DNA from 3 places in the Colwellia aquaemaris genome. Region 1 is predicted to be linked to each of the others. Evidence: predicted binding sites of a transcription regulator. Region 1 holds the regulator's gene; each other region holds the start of a gene.
The links. The regulator FNR, encoded in region 1, switches genes on or off when oxygen is low (the NO sensors DNR and NnrR bind a similar motif). The targets are predictions, from matches to a motif close to TTGATCTAGATCAA.
Positions count from the first base shown of each region.

Region 2: napF (ferredoxin-type protein NapF) is a predicted target of FNR. The motif match lies at 4,079-4,092, and genes of this name have one in related genera.
Region 3: clpB (ATP-dependent chaperone ClpB) is a predicted target of FNR. The motif match lies at 5,210-5,223, and genes of this name have one in related genera.

Region 1 covers NZ_BAAJLV010000004.1:187,898-196,361, reverse strand. The annotation lists gene AC27HL_RS12770 (NCS2 family permease) at 1-715, opposite strand, end outside; gene ttcA (tRNA 2-thiocytidine(32) synthetase TtcA) at 762-1,697, opposite strand; gene uspE (universal stress protein UspE) at 1,819-2,751, opposite strand; gene fnr (fumarate/nitrate reduction transcriptional regulator Fnr) at 2,922-3,641, opposite strand; gene AC27HL_RS12750 (sulfite exporter TauE/SafE family protein) at 3,693-4,355, opposite strand; gene ccoS (cbb3-type cytochrome oxidase assembly protein CcoS) at 4,367-4,615, opposite strand; gene AC27HL_RS12740 (heavy metal translocating P-type ATPase) at 4,612-7,011, opposite strand; gene AC27HL_RS12735 (FixH family protein) at 7,025-7,525, opposite strand; gene ccoP (cytochrome-c oxidase, cbb3-type subunit III) at 7,702-8,464, opposite strand, start outside.
Region 2 covers NZ_BAAJLV010000001.1:1,369,749-1,378,212, reverse strand. The annotation lists gene AC27HL_RS06105 (nitrate reductase cytochrome c-type subunit) at 1-433, opposite strand, end outside; gene napA (nitrate reductase catalytic subunit NapA) at 489-2,978, opposite strand; gene AC27HL_RS06095 (chaperone NapD) at 2,975-3,277, opposite strand; gene AC27HL_RS06090 (TIGR02808 family protein) at 3,342-3,479, opposite strand; gene napF (ferredoxin-type protein NapF) at 3,472-3,975, opposite strand; gene AC27HL_RS06080 (M56 family metallopeptidase) at 4,303-5,595, opposite strand; gene AC27HL_RS06075 (BlaI/MecI/CopY family transcriptional regulator) at 5,588-5,974, opposite strand; gene prfC (peptide chain release factor 3) at 6,226-7,806, shown strand; gene argS (arginine--tRNA ligase) at 7,940-8,464, shown strand, end outside.
Region 3 covers NZ_BAAJLV010000011.1:64,074-72,537, forward strand. The annotation lists gene AC27HL_RS18800 (GspH/FimT family pseudopilin) at 1-220, opposite strand, end outside; gene AC27HL_RS18805 (GspH/FimT family pseudopilin) at 303-866, opposite strand; gene nadE (ammonia-dependent NAD(+) synthetase) at 945-1,787, opposite strand; gene glnB (nitrogen regulatory protein P-II) at 1,997-2,335, shown strand; gene AC27HL_RS18820 (outer membrane protein assembly factor BamD) at 2,424-3,179, opposite strand; gene rluD (23S rRNA pseudouridine(1911/1915/1917) synthase RluD) at 3,358-4,335, shown strand; gene pgeF (peptidoglycan editing factor PgeF) at 4,325-5,149, shown strand; gene clpB (ATP-dependent chaperone ClpB) at 5,321-7,894, shown strand; gene AC27HL_RS18840 (hypothetical protein) at 7,944-8,378, opposite strand.

The DNA of each region.
Region 1 (8,464 bases):
CGACTTCTAATGCTCCGGCGATATCAAGTTGCATCAAAGTTGGCGCAACAGATGGCGGCATGGAAACGAGGCCCTGATATTGAACATCGCCAAAAATAATTCCTAGCAGGGTGATCACTAGAATCGAAATCATCACTGAACCATTGACCCCACGATTGGCCAAGCCAACAATTAAAAATAAGCCAACAGCAGCAAAAATTGCAGGGAGTGAGGTAATGTCACCTAAAGTAAGTAACGTTGCTGGGCTGTCAATTACAATACCGGCATTTTTCAAGGCGATAAAAGCTAGAAATAAGCCAATACCCGCAGCAATACCAAAGCGCAATGAATGTGGAATACTGTTGATGATCCATTCTCGAATATTAAAAAGGCTAAGGATGATAAAGACAATACCTGAAACAAATACTCCACCTAACGCCACTTGCCATGTATAGCCCATGTCGAGTACCACGGTATAAGTAAAAAAGGCGTTTAAGCCCATACCTGGTGCTAATGCAATTGGATAGTTGGCCAATAATCCCATAACAAAACAACCAATTGCAGCTGCGATACAGGTTGCCACGAATACTGCGCCATGATCCATACCTGAATCTGCTAGCATTGCTGGGTTGACAAAAATAATATAAGCCATGGTGAGAAAGGTTGTGAAGCCAGCAATAATTTCTTGTTTGACTGAAGTATTATGCTGTTGAAGCTGAAATAGTTTTTCGAGCATTAGAGAGCCTTGTTTGAAAAATACCAATGTTAAATGTTGAGTTAAGTTATTTAATTTCTACAATGTTTAATAAATCAGTAGGAGCGACATTTAGTGAAGACTTTTCTGTTATTGTGGCATCTACAAAACCTTCTTGGTCGAATGCGGTATCGCCGCCTGCAATGATGCCTGAGTCGCTATTGATCGTTTTAAAGTCGAATAATTGCGCATCACATAAATGTGAAGGTACAACGTTTTGCATGGCTGTAAACATTGATTCAATTCGCCCTGGGTGGTTTTTGTCCCAATCTTGCAACATGGCTTTGATATTTTGGCGTTGTAAGTTTGGCTGAGAGCCACATAGGTTACATGGGATGATAGGAAACTGTTTTAGTTCGGCATATTGAATGAGCTCTTGCTCTTTACAAAATGCTAATGGACGAATAACTACATGTTCGCCGTTGTCAGAAACCAGTTTTGCTGGCATTGATTTTAACTTTCCGCCATAAAACATATTTAACATCAAAGTTTCTACCATATCATCACGGTGGTGTCCTAAGGCTATTTTAGTTGCGCCAAGGGCTTTAGCGGCTTTGTAAAGTAGTGCTCTGCGTAAACGTGAACATAAACTACAGGTGGTTTTTCCTTCTGGAATCTTCTCTTTTACAATAGCATAGGTGTCTTCTTCGACAATTTGATAGTCAACACCAAGTGACTCTAGGTAATTAGGTAAAATATGCTCAGGAAAACCTGGTTGTTTTTGGTCAAGGTTAACAGCAACTAGTTCAAACTTTATTGGCGCAGAGGCTTTTAACAGCATTAAAATTTCTAGCAGCGCATAACTGTCTTTACCGCCAGATAAGCACACCATAATTTTATCGCCGTCTTCAATCATGTTGTATTGTGCAATAGCTTGGCCAACATGACGTCGTAAACGTTTTTCAAGCTTTTGTAATTGTGTGTTTTGGCTAGGTGTTAAGGGTGATTTTAAATCTGCGCTCATAATTAATTCCCAATAAATTGCGGCGCGTAGTATAGCCGAAGCTGTGAAATGAAAAAAGTTGAACAGGCCATTAAATCCGGCAAGTTCAACTTCAATTTATAAAAATTTGTACTAGATCACATTATTCAATGTCGAGTGGTGAAATATAACCTTCAGGTTTTAATGCCAATACATCACAGTTTAAGCGATCAATGACATGTTCGGCTGTGTTGCCAATAAGTGCCGCTGATAAGCCGGTTCGGCCTACGGTACCCAAAATAACTAACTCGGCGTCTAGGGTGTCCGCCACACTTTGAATAACGTCTTCAGGCAAACCTTCTTTTATATGGGTGTTTTCTTCAGCAATGTTAAACGCGCTTGCATGCGCTTTCATGGCATTCTCATGATGTTTTTGCATTGAACGGTTGTAATCGCTGGCATTGAACTCTGGAATTTCAATGGCAATATTAACTGGCGTGCCGGGAAAAGAGTTAACTAAGTGTAAGTTGGCTTTCATCACTTTTGTTAGTTGTTTAGCTTCAGCAGTAATTTTGTCATTAAGTGAACTGTGCTCTTCTTCGTCACTACCAATATTTAGCGCTGCTACTATGTTGCCATTGTCAGGCCATAAATGTTCTTTTACTAACAACACAGGGCAAGGGCACTTACGCAAAAGATGCCAGTCAGTTGGTGTAAAAATTACCGACTTTAACTTATCGTGCTGGTGCGTCCCTTTAATCACTATGTCGTAGCCATTTTTTAATACTTGCTCAATAATTTGCTCGAATGGACGGTTATGCCATATCACACGACAATCTACGTTTAAGCCATGTAAATCGAGCTCTGCAAGTAATGTTTGTAGCCATTGGGTTCTGTCATTGATAACGGATTGACGCATGGCCTCACGTTCATCACTTGATAACATAGTAGTCATTTCATAAGAAAAATCGTATATGGTCAAAAATGCAGTAATGTTAGCGCCAGTTTTACGGGCTAATTCTATAGCACGCTTTAGCGCTTTTTGATCTTCTGTTGTTGGATCAACAATAGCGAGTATTTTTTGATACTTATCCATATCTAATTCCTTTATCAATTATCTGCTGTAGCTATAACAATAGAATAGTTTGAAACAATAATAGTTGTTTTAAATCAATTTATTATCGTATCAAATATAAACAACATTTCACGCTAAGCATAGCGTGAAATGTTTAAATAAGGAAGTTTAAGGTAATGTAAGGAAGGAGATTAAAGTGCCGCGCACTCGTTTAATTTGTCGATATCAAGAATAGTTATTAACTTGCCGTCAACCTGAATTAAACCATTTTTGTGAAAACGGTTAAGTAAACGACTGATAGTTTCAACCGTTAAGCCAATATAGTTACCAATATCGCTACGGGTCATTGATAAACGAAACTCAGATGCAGATAAGCCACGAGCATGGTAGCGACTACTTAATGTGCTAATAAACGTTGCTAAGCGTTGTTCGGCATTTTTACGGTTAAGTAGCGTTAGCATTTCTTGATCACCGCGAATTTCCGTACTCATCATACGTAAAATTTGCTTTTTCAATTTTGGCATGCTGTTAGACAAGCTATCCAGCGTGTTGTAAGGAATTTCACATACCATAGAGGTTTCAAGTGCTTTAGCAAAGCTTGGATGCTCAGCATTAGCGATAGCGTCAAAACCCAATAAGTCACCGGCTAAATGAAAACCGGTAATTTGCTCTTCACCTTGCTCGTTGACCGTATAAGTTTTAAAAGTACCAGAACGAATAGCGTAAAGTGCATGCATAGGTTGACCATCATTGAAGATCTGCTCGCCTTTATGAATAGGGCGCTTACGATCAATAATATTATCTAACGTATCTAGCTCTTTATCATTTAGGGAAAACGGCAGACATAGCTCGCTAATACTACAGTTTTGGCAGTGAATATGTTGCTGACCTGTACACGATTTATTACTCATAGTAACCTATATAAATTTTGCATTTTAATGATTAGGATCATATTAGATGCGTTATAGATATGCAATAAGTATAGTATAAATACCGTATAAAATCAGTAAAACGGCGGCTGACTTTCTAAAGAGAGCGTTACCTAATAGGGACTTGACGCTAATTGTCCCTAAAGATACTGACAGCAAAGCAGGTAAAGTGCCAAGTCCAAAGAAAAACATAATTAGTGCACCATTAATTGCGTTTGCACTGGCCAACGACCAAGTTAATGTTGAATAAACTAAGCCACAAGGCAGCCAGCCCCATAACGCGCCTAATGCAAAAGCACTGCGATTGTTTTTAATAGGAATAAATTTTTTCGTATTTGGCGATATATACTGCCAGAGCTTTTTACCTAAATGCTCAATATGGCTTAACCACATTAGCCATTGTCCTAAATAAAGGCCGAGTAAAATTAAAAATATGCCCGCAATTGATTTTAGTGCAACAACAGGAAAGCCAATACTTTTTGCCGCCATTGAACTGGTAAGTGCTACTAAGCCACCAATTAAACTATAAGAAACAATTCTGCCAAGGTTATAGGAAAATACTATACGGTATTTTTTATTCTCAGCCGTTTGGGAAATGGCCGTGGTGAGCATAGTGCTAATGCCGCCGCACATAACGATGCAATGACCTGAGCCCAATAAGCCGATAATAAAGGCAGAAAAGTAATCGAGGTTCATGGCTTTAGTTATTACTTGTTTGTGACATTATTCTTGCCGTCAAGTTTGGAGGTAGTTTTAACATCAGTTTGATTGTTAGCTGACTCCGATTTTTGTTGTGCGTTATTCTCTTTTTTATCATTGGCGTCATCAAACAAAATACTCATACCTTGTTTTTCAAGATCATCAAATTGCTCGGTTTTAACCGCCCAAAAGAAAATATAAATACCTATTGCGGTGAGTAAAATAGCAATGGGGATTAATACATAAATTACGCTCATTTTTTTAATAGCCTTAAAGAATTACTTACCACTAAAATTGAACTAGCCGACATGCCTATTACTGCCATATATGGTGCAATATAGCCCATAACCGCCAATGGTAAAACGATGGCATTGTACCCAAACGCCCAAAGATAATTTTGTTTTACAATTACAGTTGTGCGTTCAGATACTTCTCTTAAGGTTTTAACACAGGCAAGTTTATTGTTGAGCAATATAACATCGGCGCCATTTTTCGCAATATCGGTACCGCTACCCATAGCAATTGATAGGTGTGCGGCTCCTAATACTGGCGTATCATTTACACCATCGCCAATCATGGCAACATTATGTGATAATTGCTGTTGCTTAATCGCGTTTACTTTGTCTTGTGCTGATAAATTCGCTTGTACTTGGCTTAAGTGTAATTGTGATTGTATTGCGTTACAGCCCGGCTTATGGTCGCCAGAAAGCATAAGGGTTTTCATATTGGAAGTATGAAGAAAGTCAACCAATGGCTTCGCATCGCTGCGTAGGTCATCGTGTAAATAAAATTCGGCAATTAGGGTTTCACCTTCCATCAGTACGCATTGTGCGTTAAATGCTTGAGAGTCGTTTTTTGCTAATAACCAAGAGTTTTTACCAATGCGATAATGCTTGTCGTTTACATAACCTGTAACACCAGCACCGGGCTCCACCACAACTTGTGTAGCTTTTAAGGTAAAGTCTTTGTATTGGCTAAATGCTTTGGCAAGCGGGTGTGCTGAATAGGTTTCAAGTGCTGCGGCAATCGCTAGTACTTGTTGTTTGCCTTCAGGGTTATTTTCAAGCGCGTAATCGCCGTAAGTAACCACATTGGCAATGGTAAACTCCCCCGTTGTTAAAGTACCGGTTTTATCAAATGCCATAACGTCAATTTCTGGCATGGTTTCTAATACATGGCCTGACTTTACCATGATCCCATCTCTATTTAGCCGAGTGGTTGCACAGGTAAGTGCAGTAGGTGTTGCCAGTGACAAAGCACAAGGACAAGTCACAACAAGCACTGATAGCGTGATCCAAAATGCCTCACTTGGTTGGTGCTGAGCCCAATAAAAAGCGGTGCAAGACGCCGTTACTAGAATTAAAGCAACAAAGTATTGGGCAATTTTATCTGATAATTTTGCCAGCTTAGGCTTATGAGTTTGTGATGTTTCACTTAAGCGGATTAATTGGCTGAGAAATGACGCTTGATTGTTATGCTTTACAACCGCCGTTAAATTACCATCGCCATTAATAGTACCCGCGTAAATAATGTCTCGTTCACCTTTTTGCAAAGGCAATTGCTCACCTGAGAGCATAGCTTCATTTATTTGACTACTTCCTGAGCTAATTTCACTGTCAGCTGGAATTGTTTCACCAGGCTTAATAATGATAACGTCACCGGCACTGAGATTGGTCGCTGCAATAAAACTTTCCTGATTATCAACTAGTTTAATCGCTGTCATTGGCATTAATTTTAATAAATTAGCCGAAACGTCAGCGGCTCGGGTGCGTGCTCTAAACTCCAAGAATTTGCCAATAAGTAGCAAGAAAGTAAACATGGAAACTGATTCAAAATATACTTCACCTTGCTGCGTTAAGGTTGCCCAGCCGCTGGCAAGAAATGCTAAACCAATAGCGATGGATACCGGAACATCCATCGATAATTGTTTTGCTTTTAAGGCATAGAATGCACTTTTATAAAAAGGGAAGGCGCCGTAGGTAACAATAGGTATAGTGAGAAAGAAGCTTGCCCAGCGTAAGTAAACTAAATTATGTTCGGCCATATCTGAAAAAGCGCCAAAATATAAACCAAAGGCAATCATCATCACTTGCATCATTAAAATGCCGGATATGCCTAAACGTTTAATAAAGTTTTTTGCCTGTTTTTTATTGATTTCTTCTGCGGTACTCGCCTTAAAAGGTAGGGCGTGATAGCCAATTTTTTCAATTAAGCCTAATATTTCACTTAGTTTAACGATGTTTTCTTGCCATTGCACCGTCGCTCTTTGGGTGGTGGCATTGACATTAATTTTATTAATGCCTTGCAGTTTACTAACCTGCATTTCTATTAGCCAAGCGCAGGCTGAGCAGCTTATGCCTTCTATGGTTAATATGGTTTCTTTAAAGCCGTCATGATAGTAAGCAAATTCACTTTGCAGATTCTCATCATCAAGAATTTCATTGCGCTGTAATTGCTCGGGAACTAGCATGTCGCCTTTTTGTGCCGGGGCACTGCGAAATCGGTAATAATCGGTGAGGTTATTATCAACAATAGTTTGCGATACAGCTTGGCAACCAACACAGCACATGGGCTGTGAAATATTGTCAATATTGGTTGCTAAACTAATACCGTTAGGAACAACTTCACCACAATGAAAACAATCTAGGCTCATTAATTCTAGGCCATTAATTAGCTTGTGCTGGGTTAGGACTAATATCGATAAAGTCAGACTGAGGTAAGGTAATGACCGACTGTATTTTCCAATGATTTTCAAACGGGCTGATCGTAACCCGCCATTTGCCCGAAACATTTTGCTCTGGCTCAAAATAATGGTTGAAATCACCATTACCGTCAGCGGTTAATACTAAATAAAAATCTCTATCAGCCAACGTAGAGTGATAAAAGTTTACATTTAATAATGGAAATTCTTTTTCGATACCGGTTGGGCGAATAGTTAATTGCTCATCATCAAGTTTTAAGTCAAAGCGCATACCTAGCTTTTGAGCTTGCTTGATTTTCCCTAACTCAAGGTTGATTGCTTTACCTTTTTTGTAGTAATCACCAACAACGAGCGTATCTGGGTTTGAGTTAGCAATAATGAAAGTAACAATGCCAGCAACAACTGCGGTAAAAGGCAAAATAAATACAAGCCATGCCCAAGGCTCTCGATACCAAGATGTTTTCATGAAAATTTCTTATTTACAGATAGTGTGCATATTATACGGCTTTTCTTAAATGGGAACTATCAAAAAAGCGTTAATTTAGAGAATTTTAATTTATCGCTAGAATTAAAAAAGCCTCAGTGTAATTAAACACCAAGGCTTTGTTTTTAAAAGTTAAACTTAATATTTATATATTAAATTTATTTTTGAGATAGGCTATAAACGTAAGCGCTGATCACGTGAACTTTTTCTTCACCTAAGATCTTATCCCATGCTGGCATAACGCCGGCACGACCATTAGCGATTGACGCTTCAACAGCACGTTGAGAGCCACCGTATAACCAAGTGTTATCCGTTAAATTAGGTGCACCTAATGGAATACCCATAGCAACACTGCCTTGACCTTCAGCGCCGTGACAAGCCGCACACATAGAAAATTTAGCTTTACCCGCTTGTGCAGCTGTAGCGTCAACTTCGCGACCACTTAAACTTAGCACAAATGCTGCTACTTCTTTCACGCCTTGCTCGCCGCCTAAAGCGTCTTTCCACGCCATCATGCCGTTCGCTTTACGACCGTGCATAATACTGGCTTTGATCATTTCTGGTGAACCACCGTATAACCAGTCTTTATCAGCTAGGTTAGGGAAGCCAGTGGTACCACGAGCATCAGAGCCGTGACACTGTGAACAGTTTTGTAAAAATAAACGTTGGCCTACTTTCAATGCTTCTTCGTCACCCGCTAAGGTTTCAATACTTTGTGCAGCATAAGCTTCAAAGATTGGACCATATTTAGCATCAGCGGCTTCAACTTCACGGTCATACTGAACTAGCATGCCTGAATCTTTCGCGGCAACAACGCTCGCCTTTGACTCAGATAAATTCAAAATGCCTTGGTTAGAACTTTTCCAACCTAGTAAACCTTGGAAGTTACCTAAACCTGGGTAAAGTAATAAGTAGCCAAAA
Region 2 (8,464 bases), on a different contig from region 1:
GTTCAAAGGTATTTTCAACCAATGGAGCTGCATCTGCTTGCGTAACATGACACTGCGAACAAAAATAACGACGAGGTGAAACATCTGATAAGGTTTTGCCATCACGAGTTTCAAAGTGCGTTAAACTAATTTTTGTCGCACCAGTTTCTGCAGCATGTTTCCAACTATGGCAAGTTAAACATTTATTACTATTTAAATCGACACGGTAACCACGAGTTTGATGTGGCACTACCGGTGGTTGGTGTACATAGTTACGAGCAATTGGATTTTTGTCTTTAATCACACGTTTTAGTCTTTCTGCTTCACGTGTTTCATCAAGCGTTGCAGCACCGCGAATTGTTGCTAAACCACCAGAGTTAACTGTTTCTTGTGCAATTGTAATTGACGCTACCGACAATGTTGCTACTACAGCTAATAAAGATAATAATTTCATTTTTTTACTCCACCGCATCGGTAACGTTAATTACCGATGCATAAATTCGTCAAAATTAGGCTTTAGTCACTTTAACCGCACACTTTTTATAATCCGTTTCTTTCGAAAGCGGATCTGTTGCATCAAGTGTCAGCTTATTAGTTAACTGCTTAGCATCAAACCAAGGCATAAATACTAAGCCTTTTGGTGGACGGTTACGTCCGCGAGTTTCAACGCGTGATTCGACTTCGCCTCGACGAGAAGCCATTAATACTTTATCACCACGACGCAGACCACGTTCTCTCGCATCATCTGGGTGCATAAATATTACGGCATCAGGAAATGCCTTATGAAGCTCTGGTACACGCGCTGTCATGGAACCTGAATGCCAATGCTCAAGTACACGACCTGTACTTAACCATAAGTTGTACTCCTCATCTGGAGACTCTGCTGGTGGCTCATAAGGTAATGCAAAAATAATCGCTTTATTGTCTTTTTTACCATAAAACTGTACTTCGCTACCTTTAGCAACGTAAGGGTCATGGCCTTCTCTAAAACGCCACTTAGTTTCCTTACCATCAACCACTGGCCAACGTAACCCGCGCTCTTCGTGGTAGCGATCAAAGTCAGCTAAATCATGACCATGGCCACGGCCAAACTCAGCATACTCTTCGAATAAGCCTTTTTGGATATAGAAGCCAAAATGATCACCTTCAAAGTTAGTATCACCTTTTGATTCTGACATTGGGAATTTATTGACATTGCCATTAGCGTATAAAATATCAAATAGTGTTTTCCCTCGAACTTCAGGTTGCTTAGCAATCAGTTCTTCTGGCCATACTTCTTCCACTTTAAAGCGTTTTGAAAATTCCACTAACTGCCATAGGTCTGAACGTGCTTCACCTGGCGCATTCACTTGTTGGTGCCAGAACTGGGTACGACGCTCTGCGTTACCGTATGCCCCTTCTTTTTCAACCCACATAGCGGTTGGTAAAATCAGATCTGCGGCTTGTGCGGTAACCGTTGGATATGGGTCAGATACAACAATAAAGTTTTCTGGATTGCGGTAGCCCGGCAACGTCTCTTCATTCATATTCGCTGCAGCTTGCACATTGTTATTACATTGCACCCAGTAAGCGTTAAGCTTGCCGTCTTTAAGCATACGGTTTTGTAAAACCGCGTGATAACCTGGTTTTGGTGGAATTGTACCTTCTGGCAGCTTCCAAATATTTTCAGTAAAGGCTCTATGCTTAGGGTTTTTAACCACCAAATCAGCTGGTAAACGGTGCGCAAAAGTACCTACTTCACGTGCGGTACCACATGCAGATGGCTGACCCGTTAATGAGAACGGACTATTACCTGGTTCAGAGATTTTACCCGTCAATAAATGAACGTTATACATTAGGTTATTCGCCCAAACACCACGGGTATGTTGGTTAAAGCCCATAGTCCAAAATGAGGTAACTTTCACTTTTGGATCCGCGTAAAGCTTCGCCATTTCAATTAAGTTAGCTTCAGGTACACCAGAAAGTTTTGACACATACTCAACAGTATAAGTACTGACGAATTTAGCGTAATCTTCAAAGCTCATTGGCTTAGAACCACCTTTTCCAGGGTTCTTAGCTGCTTTTTCTAGCGGATGTGTAGGACGTAAGCCATAGCCTATATCAGTTACCCCTTCGCGAACATTAACATGCTTTTTCATAAAGTCTTCATTAACAGCATTATTTTCAATAATGTAGTTTGCAATGAAGTTTAAAATGGCTAAATCTGTTTGCGGTGTAAAAATCATACCGTTATCAGCAAGCTCAAAACTACGATGTTTATAGGTTGATAAAACATGTACTTTAACATGCGGTGCACTTAAACGACGATCAGTTAGACGCGACCAAAGAATAGGATGCATTTCAGCCATATTTGAGCCCCAAAGCACAAATACATCAGCATTTTCCAAATCGTCATAACAGCCCATCGGTTCGTCGATACCAAAGGTACGCATAAAGCCACCAACAGCAGACGCCATACAGTGACGAGCATTTGGATCGATATTATTAGAACGGAAGCCTGCTTTCATCAATTTAGAAGCTGCATAACCTTCCCAAACCGTCCATTGGCCTGAGCCAAACATACCAACAGATGTCGGGCCTTTTTTCTTAATAGCAGCCTTAAACTTATCTGCCATAACATCAAATGCTTTATCCCAACTTACCGGTGCAAAGTCACCTTCTTTATCATACTTACCATCAGTCATACGTAATAAAGGCTGGGTTAAGCGGTCCTTACCATACATAATTTTTGATAAGAAATAGCCTTTAATACAGTTTAAGCCTTTATTAACTTCAGCCTCAGGATCACCTTGGGTAGCAACAACTTTTCCGTGCTGTGTACCAACTAAAACACTACAGCCAGTACCACAAAAACGACAAGGCGCCTTATCCCACTTAATAGTGCTTTCTGATGAATTAGTGATCAAATTTGAAGCTGCACTTGGTACTGCAACCCCTGCTGCAACAGCAGTTGCAGCAACAGCGTTTGCTTTTATAAAGTCACGTCTAGTTAAAGTCATAGTTTTTTCCCCTGATGCTGAGGTAAGCCAGCGTCATTGTGATGAAATATTAATGATGATGAAATAACACCGCTAACATTGCCCATATCGGTAATTGTTTCAATAATACGTTTAGCTTGATTTTCTTCGCCTTCGAGTCCCTCGACCGTAACTACCAAACTGCCATTTTCTCCTTTGGCATGTACTTCAGCACCGGGAAACTCAGCCAAGTTTTCCGCTACTTTTTCCGCATTCTTAGGATGAGCCATAAACATAACTCCAGCTATATTTACGGGGCTTTCTTCTAAAAGATTTATCACATTTATTGCCCTCTTATTAACGTTCGGTAACTCGTTTTATGCAACGAAGAACAAACTAACTAAATTACTCGCTTGGCTTAGCGCCAAACATTTTTAAAATAAAAACTGCGACAATCGCTGTGGCGATAAAACCAAACAAAAAAATAAATGGCATTGAGGAGTACCCCAGCACATTCCATATTAATTGCTCTAATTCACTCATGGTCTGCTCCTAACAAGGATGTTGATAACTTAATTGCTGATTCAGGACAAACTGACACACAAGCCCCACAGCTACTACAATCACTTAATACAATATTGGGTTGAGGTACTGATGCCTGAAGGTATTTAAAAATAATGGCTTCGGGCTCACAGCTATCTTGGCAAATTTGACAATGAACTTGCTTAGTTGCCAAACAATCAGAGGTAATTTCAATATTAAGTTGCCAAGGTTTGCTTTCAAATGTGTTAAATAAAGGCTCATCACAAGCGACAACACATTGTTGGCAAAATGTGCACTCTCCTTTACTGAAATTTATTTCAGGAAAGCCACCGTCACCTTTAACAATAATATTTTCTTCACAAGCGCTTAAACACTTGCCACATTGTGTACAACCTCGTGTAAATAAAGTTTCATCAGCTGTCCAAGGCAGCCTAGTCGCCGGTGGCGTAGAAACTTTTTTTGCTCGCAAAAAATTACGGCGCGTTAAATCAACCATAAAAATCCAATACCACAACGAGATGCAACAACGTTATTCCTCATAAAAATGTCATTACCAAAATATCATGCGCCGACAATACAATAACGCTAACTCAAAGAGCTTGATATAAATCAAACAATTTAAGCACAATTATAAAAAACCTTATATTTTTTAAGGTTACCACTGGAATGACTAAAATCAACTAATTTAAAGCATAGACTATTCCTTGTTTTTTAATAACTTTTGTTGAATGCTTTTGTTTTAAATCATCCTTCCTATTTATTTAGCCTAAAACTAAAAAAAGACCAAATAATTGGTCTTTTTTATTAAGGTCTACTCCAGGCTCTATTTGGAAACTTCAATTCTTTCCACAAGGTGAATGGGTTGATTTGAATTCTTGTCCATACGAAAATCAAGTTGGACAACTAGCCCCTCCTTAGTTGCATGATTTTTTGAACCATATTTCCATTTCGACAAAGCTGTAATAGCGACATCATCAAAAACTTTTTCAGGCTGTGCAGCAACCACGCGAATGTTTTTAGTTGCACCTTCACTATCAACATCAAACTTAAGTAAAACCGCACCTTCTACACCTTCTTTCGCAGCTTTAATTGGGTATTTAGGCTCAATACGAATAATTGGGTATACATCATTAACGGCTTGTTTATGTTTGACTTGGTCTCCCGTTTGGCCTTGCATGCCAACATGGCCGGCATAACTTATACTGGTCATTAGGGCAGTCAATATAACACCATAAACAGTTACTGCTGGCTTTCCCATCACCTTAAAATTTTTAATTTGCGTTATTCTTTCTAACATCACGGTTTTATCTCCATATTCATTAAACGATAAGTGAGCAAAAGCGAATCGTTGCTTTTGTTGTGCGGTAATTAGCAATGCTCTACTATAGTTAATCCTGCTATCTAACGGCTTGCGCGCCAGCGTAGTTTGATCACAGGAAAGCTCTTGGTCACGGCGAAACCTAATATAGGCTAGCCATGCCAACGGGTGGAACCAAAACAAGGCAATTAAAGCAAATGCCAATAGGTTCCAATAAATGTCATTGCGATCAAAATGACAGATTTCGTGCGCAACAATAAGTTGCTGTTGTTCTTGGTTATATATTTCGAGAAAACGACTCGGCAGTACCAATTTAGGTGTTAGTAAACCTATGATCATCGGACTTTCAATACTTTCACTGACAACAAGCATCAAACGGCGTTTAGCAATTGTTGATCGTAAACTCTGCTCTATACGAGTAGAGATATTGTGTGCTGCGGGCAATAAGGTACGCTTAAATTGCCAATGCTCAATTACTGCAATTATCAGCAAAAAGCAGGAAATAAATGCACTAATAATAGCGAGCCAATTGAAATCATTAATATGCGATAGTGCTTGTTTAGAGGTCACTAATATACGCTCAATATTATTATTTGCGAGGAATTGACGCTCCGAGTTAAACAACAAAGGTGCTAAGTGATAACCTATCAATGCCAGTGGCACGACAAGCCAAGTAAAATATGTGCTATTAGCACCGAAAAACTTTAACAGTACCGGCCGTAGCAAAAGTACTAAAGCCAACACCAAGGTTAGGGGGATTATCGCATTGGTTAACACATTAAATAATGACTCAATCATGCTCACTTTCCCATTGGTCAATAAGTGACTTGAGTGCCTCGACATCATCTCGCTCTAACTTCTTATTTTTAGCAAAGCCAGCAACTAAAGGCGATAATTGACCACTAAACAATCGCTCAACTAAACTTTTGCTTGCTGCTTGCGTATAGTGCTCTCGCTCAAACAATGGGGAATATAAATAGCGGCGCTGCTCTTTAATAAAACCAACCGCTTGTTTTTTTACCAATCGATTAAGTAAAGTTTTTACGGTTTTCTCATGCCAAGTTTTTTTCTTACTGAGTCGCTCAACTATATCGCTTGCCGCGGCCGGATACTGTTGCCACAACACTTCTAATACTTCAAATTCAGCTTTGCTGATATCAGCCATTTGCTGTTCCATTGACCTAGCTCCACACATTCATCGGGTATAATTCAACTTGATTACAATTGTAATCAACAACACAAAGATTACAACCGTAATCTATAAAGTCAAGTTTTTTGCGGTTAATTTTTCAGATTGAGAAAATAAATCAAAAATAATACCGATTTCTCGGCATATAGTTACTGCCCTTCGTCTTGGTTTTCGCTATAATGTTGCGCTTTAAAATTTACGCTAAATTTATTTCATCCACTAAATAACAGGTAATTTGCATGTCTGTACAACAGCAGGAAGTCGATTTACGTCGCACCTTCGCAATTATTAGTCACCCTGATGCGGGTAAAACGACGATCACTGAAAAAGTACTACTTTTCGGTCAAGCTTTACAAAAAGCAGGGACGGTAAAAGGCAAAAAATCAGGCCAACATGCAAAATCTGACTGGATGGAAATGGAAAAGGACCGTGGTATTTCAATCACTACCTCGGTTATGCAATTCCCATATGCTGATTGCCTAGTCAACTTACTTGATACTCCAGGCCATGAAGACTTCTCAGAAGATACTTACCGTACACTGACTGCCGTTGATTCATGTTTGATGGTAATTGACGTTGCAAAAGGTGTAGAAGCACGTACCATAAAATTAATGGAAGTGACCCGCTTACGCGATACACCAATTATTACTTTCATGAATAAAATGGACCGTGACGTTCGTGACCCAATGGAAGTAATGGACGAGGTTGAAGACGTATTAAAAATTAAATGTGCACCAATTACTTGGCCAATTGGCATGGGTAAAGAATTTAAAGGTGTATATAACATTTTAACGGATGAAGTATTTTTATATCAGTCAGGTCAAGGTCACACCATTCAAGAAAAGCGTATTATTACGGGTATTAACAACCCTGAATTGGACGCTGAAATTGGACACTATGCTGAAGATTTACGTGAAGAGCTAGAACTTGTTATCGGCGCATCACACGAGTTTGATCATGAAGAGTTTTTAAAAGGTGAGTTAACTCCGGTATTTTTTGGTACGGCATTAGGTAACTTTGGTGTTGACCATATGCTTGACGGCTTAACCAAATGGGCTCCTAAACCTTTACCACGTTTAACGGATACTCGTACCGTAAACGCAGAAGAAGAAAAATTCTCTGGCTTTGTATTTAAAATACAAGCGAATATGGATCCAAAACACCGTGACCGTATCGCCTTTATGCGTATTTGTTCAGGCAAGTACGAAAAAGGCATGAAAATGAAACAAGTACGTATCGGCAAAGACGTTAAAATTGCTGACGCGGTAACTTTTATGGCGGGTGATCGTTCCAATGTTGAGCAGGCCTTTGCCGGTGATATTATCGGTTTGCATAACCATGGCAGTATTCAAATTGGCGATACCTTTACCGCTGGTGAAAATATGAAGTTTAGTGGCATACCAAATTTCGCGCCTGAAATGTTTAGACGCATTCGTTTGCGCGACCCGCTTAAAGCAAAGCAGCTTCAAAAAGGTCTTATCCAGCTCTCTGAAGAAGGTGCAGTACAAGTATTTAGACCATTAAATTCTAACGACATGATCGTTGGTGCGGTTGGTGTACTACAATTTGAAGTTGTCGTGCAACGATTAAAAACTGAATACAATGTTGACGCTATATACGAACCAATTAGTGTTGCTACGGCGCGCTGGTGTACCTGTGATGATGAAAGAACATTAGAGCAATTTCAAAAGAAAGCTTACGATAACTTGGCATTAGATGGTGGCGATAACTTAACTTACATTGCACCAACTATGGTCAACCTAAGCTTAGCGCAAGAACGCCACCCTGATATTGTGTTCCACAAAACACGTGAACATTAATTGTTCATCAATGGTGACAAGCGAAATTCTATCGCGTAACTTATTCATAAGCGTAATATTTTAACTTACGCTTATCGACTCAAGGTTGATTAAAACAGCGTTGAGTTTGCAATCCAATAAAGAGTTAATTTACATGAATATTAGTAACATCCTAAGTGAAAAAGTTAGTGCAGCTATGACGGCAGCAGGTTTGCCGGAAGGAACAAATCCAGCGATCAGTCTATCAAACAGAGCAAACTTTGGTGACTATCAGGCAAACGGTGTTATGGGTGCAGCTAAGAAGCTCAAAACAAATCCAAGAGAGTTAGCAACAAAAGTTGTTGATGCGCTTGATTTATCAGGCATTGCCGAAAAAGTAGAATTAGCAGGCCCTGGCTTTATTAATATTCATTTAGATAAAAATTGGTTAGCAACGCAACTAAACCAAGTGACAACTGACAACAAGTTAGGTGTTAGCCAATCAGCCAAACCACAAAAAGTTGTGGTTGATTATTCTGCACCTAATCTTGCTAAAGAAATGCACGTAGGCCACTTACGCTCGACCATAATTGGTGATGCTGTTGTTCGCGCTTTAGAGTTTCGTGGTGAGCATGTTATTCGTCAAAACCATATGGGTGATTGGGGCACACAATTTGGTATGTTGCTGGCACATTTAAGC
Region 3 (8,464 bases), on a different contig from region 1:
TTTTACCGCTGTTAATAGCAGTGTTTCTTGCTGTAAGTATTAATCGATGCAATTCGCTAATTTCATTGTCAACACGTGACTGCACCATATACTCGCTAAGGCTCGGTGCAGCTATTGCTGTAAGTAAACCAACAATTCCAATACCTATCAGTAATTCAGTAATAGTAAAGCCTTTACCAGGCAATTTAGTGCTATATAAGTTGATTTTTGATTTAGGCATAACATCAGCCAAGTAAACTGCAATTAGTTAATTTATAGCATTGATAATTGTTAACAGCTAGAAAAATATGGTGTTATCTGAGTCAACTACAAGCTATTTTCTTTCCGGTTCGTCTAATATTTGCAGTATTACTTTTGTTTGTTGCGCTAATGTAGCTTCTACCGGATGGTGCGACAACAATCCCCCTATTCTTGTCGCTATGGTTTTCAGGGCAATAACTAAATGTGGCATTTTGTCCCCAACCTGATAAATGGCCTGTTGAAGCATAGGTGAGTCCGATGCGGGTTTTACCATATTGTAATTTGTCGCCAAGCTTTATGGCTGATTTCTGGGCGATTATTTTTTCGCTTAAATTGGGCTCGAAAACTTTATTGTTATTTATATCAATGAAAACACTAATCTTGTCTTGCCATAGATTGGTACATCGGCTTTGGCTATCAAGAGGACAAAGCGTAACTTTGCTGTTGTTGGTAAGCGCTGCATTTCTCGCAATCAATAATAAGCGTTGCAATGATACAATTTCACTGTCAACGCGGCTAGATACAAGAAAGTTATTTAAACTGGGTATTCCGATAGAAATTAAACTTAATATTATTGCCAATGAAATTAATATTTCAATGATGGTAAATCCAATATACTTTGACATAACAACCATTCCTTAGTTGAGAGTATTTAGCACTGCTAGGTATAGTCAAAAATATTGGATTTTTCCAAGGTGAAAAACTTAATTTTCGTATATTGTTGGGATTGGATTACGCTTATGTTGAGTTTTCAAATAGATAGCTATTACTTTTTCTTCTACAATTTTATCGGTATTTTTACCCTCAAGAAAATCGTCAAGTTGCTCGTAACTGAGACCTAGTGCGTCTTCATCTTTCTTGCCAGGTGAAAGCTCTTCTAAGTCTGCTGTTGGCGCTTTCGCTACGAGCTGATCTGGAGCACCTAGCTCAGTCGCAACTTGCTTTACTTGCCTTTTTGATAAACCAAAAAGTGGTGCAATGTCACAAGCTCCGTCACCCCACTTGGTAAAAAATCCGGTAATATTTTCTGCGGAATGATCGGTACCAAGCACTAATCCACCTAATATTCCAGCGATATGGTATTGCATTACCATACGAGTTCTTGCTTTTACGTTACCTTTAGAAAAATCTATTTGAGCATCGCTTGCCGAATTAAGCCCAGCACTAGTTAATGCTTGTAGCGTTTCATTGTGAATACCTTCTGCGCCGGCAAATATATTGGTGGTTAGGCAATGGCTTGGATTGATAAATTTTAATGCTAATTGGGCATCGTCTTCATCTGCTTGTATATCAAAAGGTAATCGTACGGCAATAAACTGATAAGCTTGCTCAGTTGATTCTTGTTCTTGATTAAGCGAGTCCACGGCCAGTTGTGCTAAACGACCACATGTTGACGAATCTACACCACCACTAATGCCTAATACCAATGTTTTTAAACCTGAACGTACTAACTGATTTTTGATGAAGTCAACACGGCGGTTTATTTCGAAGCGGGTATCAATTTCAGGCAGAACTTTCATTTCATCGATAATTGCTTGCGGGTTCATTCTTTTTCCTTTTGGTATGGCTTACTTTAGTAAGTTACATTAACGAGAAGTGTTTAACGCTAGTGTAACAAACTCTTCGCTTGAATAGAATTTTTGCTCTATTGAAGCGCTGTTTAATTTTTATGATGTGTTGATATTAAGTACGACTAAGGGTGATAATACGGTTTCAATGGTGTTCAAATTCTCAAATCAACCTACAGGCTGTAAAGATGAAAAAGATAGAAGCGATAATCAAACCTTTTAAAATGGACGACGTTCGTGAAGCTCTTGGCGAAATTGGTGTCAACGGTATGACGGTGTCTGAGGTTAAAGGATTCGGAAGACAAAAAGGTCACACCGAGCTTTATCGTGGTGCGGAATATATGGTAGATTTTTTGCCGAAAGTGAAGCTTGAAATTGTTGTGTCAAAAGAGAATGTAGAACGCTGCGTAAATACAATACTTGAAACTGCCCAGACCGGAAAAATTGGTGATGGTAAAATTTTTATTACCGATGTTGAACGTGTGATTCGAATTCGAACGGGTGAAGAAGACGCAGAAGCTATTTAAATCGTCCTGTATAAGCAAAAAAATACCAGCATTTGCTGGTATTTTTATTTTCAGTTTTATAAAAAGCTAAACTAAATTAACCAACCAACTAATTTGCCACTAATGGGTTGTTAGGGTAGTTTGCAGCCAACACTTGTTTTGCGTTGATGCGTAAATCTTCTAAACCAAGTTTACCATAACAAATGATCATTATTTCAAGAGCTTGCTCTGTTTCTGGACTTGGAGAGAAGTATTCAACAATATATTTACCTCGGTTAGCCGATGAAACGTAAGCTTCACGTTTTAAATAGTAACGAGCAACGGCTAATTCATATTTCGCTAAACGAGACTTAATACCTATCATGCGCTGACGAGCATCAGCAGCGTATTTACTTTCAGGGTATTTTTCCAAAATTGTTTTTAAATCTTTAAACGCATCCCTTGCAGCTGTTGGATCTCTATCTGAGCGGTCAATCCCGGCCAAGTCTTGGAATAAGTTTTCTTGCGTGGCGATATTGATTAGTGCACGCATATAGTACACATAGTCTAAATTGGCATGGGTAGGATTTAATCGTAAAAATCGATCGGTTAAGGCAATACCTTGTGCTGCATCACCACTTTTGTAATATGCGTAAATCAAGTCTAATTGCACTTGATGCGAAATAGGACCATATGGAAAGCGAGAATCAATTGCTGACAGTATTTGAATTGCTTTTTGGTATAAACCGTTGTCCAAAGATTGTCGAGCATCGGAAAATAATGCTTGAGCTGACTTGTCTGGCACCTTTTCAATTTCTTTTTCACTTGTGCCAGAACAGGCAGTTAAACCTAACATTAATGTTAGGCACATTATTCTTATTGTCATTTTTTCCATAGACTTCAATATCACTACTTTGTTTTAGTTAAAATAAATCTCTTCTTCACCGCTATAACTACTTAATGTAATTACTTAATGTAATTGCTGCTGCAAAAAGGTAAAATAAGTAACTGGCATTCTAACCTAGCAATCATGCCTTGCACAGTGCTAATTAATAGAGAGTTTAATGGCTGAGATAATTCAACACCGGGATACAGTTCCCGAATCATGTTTAGGTAAACGTTTCGACCAGACTTTGGCTGAGATGTTCCCTGAATATTCACGTTCACGTTTAAAAGAATGGATTTTAGCAGGTCACGTTACGGTGAATGGCCAAGTCGTAGATAAGGCACGTGAAAAAATGTTTGGTGGTGAGCAAATTGCCATCAACACAGAAATAGAAGCCGAAATTCGCTTTGAGGCTCAAGATATTCCGTTAAATATTGTTTATGAAGATGATGATATTTTAGTGATTAATAAACCCGCTGGTTTAGTTGTGCACCCTGGTGCAGGTAATCCTGATGGTACAGTGTTAAATGCTTTGTTACACCATTGCCCACAGTTAGACGTGGTGCCGCGAGCAGGGATTGTTCACCGATTAGATAAAGATACTACTGGTTTAATGGTGGTCGCTAAAACCATTGCTGCGCAAACTAACCTCGTTGAGTCATTACAAGCTAGAGAAATTACCCGAGAGTATGAAGCCATTGCGAATGGCATAATGACTGCTGGTGGAGTTGTTGATGAGCCAATAGGTCGTCATGCCACCAAGCGTACTCATATGGCGGTAACATTTTCAGGGCGCCCTTCAGTAACTCATTACCGTGTCATGGAAAAGTTTAGACTGCATACGCGTTTACGCTTGCGATTAGAAACCGGTCGTACCCACCAAATTCGTGTGCATATGGCGCATATCACGCACCCGCTAGTTGGCGATCCTGTTTATGGTGGCCGTCCTCGTCCGCCAAAAAATGCCTCTGAAGAATTACGTGAAATGCTACGACAGTTTAAACGCCAAGCGTTACATGCTGCAATGTTATCGCTATTTCATCCGATAACGGGTGAACAAATGACATGGCATGCCGATGTACCTGAGGATATGGTGGCGTTAACGGATATGCTACGTATCGACTCGAAAGAGAATATTAGCGTAAGTGACTACTAAAGCCATTGACGATATTCACTTGATCAAATGGCCAACATCGAAAGTGTTGGCTATTTCTACTACGCGTTGTATTCCACCTAGCCTTTCTAAATTAATTTCTGCAAAGTTTTTAAATAGCAACATTAATAAAAAAGTGCCTAGTGATTTTGACGATTTTAATTTAGGTGCGCACGTTGGTGACAGCGCTGAAAATGTCGTCCGTAATCGGCAAGCACTAGTAAACTTTTTCCCTTCACAAACTAATATCCAGTGGTTAGAGCAAGTGCATGGTAGCCATGTTGCATACATTGATAAGCACAGTGAAAAAGCTATTATTGCGGATGCTGTCATTACTCGTAGAAAAAATTTAGCTTTAGCTATTATGACTGCTGATTGCCTGCCTATTTTGTTAGCTGATAAAAGTGGTCGGGAAATTGCGGCAATCCATGCTGGCTGGCGGCCTTTAGCAGGAAAAATTATTGAAAACACCATAAGTAAAATGCAAACACCGGTAAGCGATATTTATGCTTGGTTAGGCCCCTGTATTGGCCCGCAAGCATTTGAAGTAGGTGAGGAAGTTAAGCAGAGTTTTATACAAATATCGAGGAGTTTTTCTAGTGCGTTTCTGCCAGTAACAAATACCTGTTCAACGCATAACCAAACCACAAAGTATTTAGCTGATATGGTTATGATTGCTACACTACAATTAAAGCAATGTGGTATTGAAAATATTGCCTTTTCACGTGATTGTACTTTTACCGAAAGTGATAAATATTACTCTTTTCGTCGTGATGGCAGAACAGGGCGTATGGCGAGTATTATTAGTTTAACTTAACTGCCTACCACTAAACTTTCGGTGTGGCTTATTCTTGAAAGTATTAAACAAAAGCCAATATTGTTTTATGTCAAAGACATTATACGCGTTAACTTGAAAATCTATTACCCTGTCCTTATAACATAAGTAACTGAAATGTAAGCCCAGTAATATGGCAATAGGAGACTACTCATGCGTTTAGATCGATTCACTCAAACTTTTCAAATGGCAATATCAGATGCTCAATCAATTGCGTTAGGCAAAGATCATCAATTTATAGAGCCTGTGCACCTGATGTTGGCACTTATTAACCAAAATGCTAGCAGTATTATTCCGTTATTAAAAAGCGCAGGCATTAATGTTAGAGCATTAAGAACACAACTAGAGGCAGCCATTGGCGAGCTAGCGCAGGTTGATGGTGCGGGTGGTGAAGTACAGCTGTCTTCGACCATGGGTAATATTCTCAATTTGTGCGATAAGTTTTCTCAAAAGCACGGTGACAAGTATATATCGTCAGAAATTTTTGTACTTGCTGCGCTGCAAGATAAAGGTAAGTTAGGGCAAATATTAAAAAGTTTAGGCGCAAGTGAACAACGAGTGCAAGATGCAATATTACATGTACGTGGCGGAAAAAATGTTGATGATGTAAATGCTGAAGAAACCCGTCAAGCTTTGGAGAAATATACCGTTGATCTTACTGAGCGAGCTGAACTAGGCAAACTAGACCCTGTTATTGGCCGAGATGATGAAATTCGTCGTACCATACAAGTATTGCAACGTCGAACCAAGAATAATCCGGTATTAATTGGTCAACCTGGTGTCGGTAAAACCGCCATCGCAGAAGGCTTGGCACAACGAATTGTTGATCATGAAGTACCTGAAGGTATTCGTAACAAACGGGTATTATCTCTTGATATGGGCGCGCTAGTTGCCGGTGCTAAATATAGAGGTGAATTTGAGGAACGTTTAAAAGCTGTGCTGAGTGAGCTGGCCCAAGAAGAAGGGCAGATAATTCTATTTATTGATGAATTACATACCATGGTAGGCGCAGGTAAAACTGATGGCGCCATGGATGCCGGCAATATGTTAAAGCCTGCACTTGCTCGAGGCGAGCTACATTGCGTAGGTGCTACCACGCTTGATGAATACCGCCAATATATTGAAAAAGATGCAGCGCTAGAAAGACGCTTTCAAAAAGTACTTATTGATGAACCAAGCGTTGAAGACACGATTGCAATATTGCGTGGTTTAAAAGAGCGTTATGAACTACATCACAATGTTGAAATAACCGATCCTGCTATTGTTGCAGCAGCCGCTTTATCGCATCGTTATATTAGTGACCGTCAATTGCCAGATAAAGCGATTGATCTTATTGATGAAGCAGCTTCAAGTATTCGTTTGCAAATGGATTCAAAACCAGAAAACCTAGATAGACTTGAGCGTCGGCTTATTCAATTAAAGTTAGAACAACGTGCTTTGTCGAAAGACTCAGACCCTGCATCTAGAAAACGTTTAGATTTAATTTCAGATGATATTGCAACATGCCAAGCCAGTTATGACGAATTGGATGAAGTATGGAAAACAGAAAAAGCCGCTTTACATGGCAGCCAAGCAATAAAAACAGACTTAGAGCAAGCGCGCATTGAGTTAGAAGCCGCGCGAAGAGCAGGTGACTTAAATGTTATGGCCGAGCTGCAATATAGCCGCATTCCCGATCTTGAAAAGCAACTTGACCTTGCTGCCCAAGCAGAAATGCAGGAAATGACTTTGTTACGAAATAAGGTTACTGATGTTGAAATTGCAGATGTGTTAAGTAGGGCAACAGGAATACCTGTGGCGAAAATGCTTGAAGGTGAAAGCGATAAATTGCTTAAAATGGAAGATAAGCTACACAAACGTGTTATTGGGCAATCGGAAGCTGTGGTGTCTGTTTCTAATGCCATTCGCCGCTCAAGAGCGGGCTTAGCAGATCCAAATCAGCCTATCGGATCATTTCTATTTCTAGGCCCCACTGGGGTTGGTAAAACAGAGCTTACTAAAGCCTTGGCACATTTTCTTTTTGATAGCGAAGATGCGCTAGTGCGGGTTGATATGTCGGAATTTATGGAAAAACACTCTGTTGCTCGTTTAGTGGGGGCACCTCCAGGCTATGTTGGCTATGAAGAAGGCGGCTATTTAACAGAATCTGTAAGACGTAAGCCTTATTCGGTTATTTTGTTAGATGAAATTGAAAAAGCACACCCTGATGTTTTCAATATATTGCTACAAGTGTTAGATGATGGCAGGCTAACAGATGGACAAGGGCGAACAGTAGACTTTAAAAATACTGTGATCATTATGACCTCAAATATTGGCTCTGATCTGATCCAAGAATTGTCAGATGATAGTCAATATGCAGAAATGAAAAATAAAGTAACTTCTGAATTAGGACATCACTTTAAGCCTGAGTTTATTAACCGAGTTGATGAAACCGTAGTGTTCCACCCTTTATTAGCGGAACAAATTAAGCATATAGCGGCTATTCAAATCTCTGCTTTAACTCAGCGATTAGAAGAGCGCGAAATAACCATGACAGTTTCAGATGAAGTATTATCTTTTGTAGCCTCGGTTGGTTTTGATCCCGTTTTTGGTGCCCGGCCTTTAAAGCGTTCAATTCAGCAAGAAATTGAAAACCCATTAGCGCAGAAGCTATTAGCTGGAGAGTTCTCTAGTGGTGATCATATTAATGTTAAGTTAGAAAATAACGTTTTAAGTTTTATAAAATAGCGTAAATAATGACTTTAGGCATTTTATATGAAGTTTACTGTTAGCTGAGTTATTTATTTTCTGCACAGTAAACTTCAGCTTGTGTGGTATTTATTGCTAATTGTTGTTGCTTTTCTATATCGCTTAATACCTTTATATTTCCGTTTTCATCTTTGTATTGAATTTTGTCAAAGTTTTGTAAGGTGGCCAAATTTTCCTTCGCTGTTTGGCATTTTTTGTTGTCGGTGTTTTCAGAAGAAATATTTGCTAAATCGGGCTTATCGATCGGAACTTGTTGTTCTGCGACCTTTGTTTCAATTTGTGTAGCGGCATTTTTATTATTAATCATATCAATTTCAGTATAATTATCATGCGCTGGCTGGTGTTGACTAAAGTGAACGACATTATTTTCGTCAATCCAGCGATACACCGTTAACTTTTCAGCGCTTAATCCATCAAAAGATAATAATATCGTTGAAATTAGCAAAATACTTTTAATGCTCATTATGCACCTATCCATATGTCCCAAATCGATCTTAGTCATTAATTTAGCTATATTAACTAATCATTAAACTCTAGCAGCTACAATAT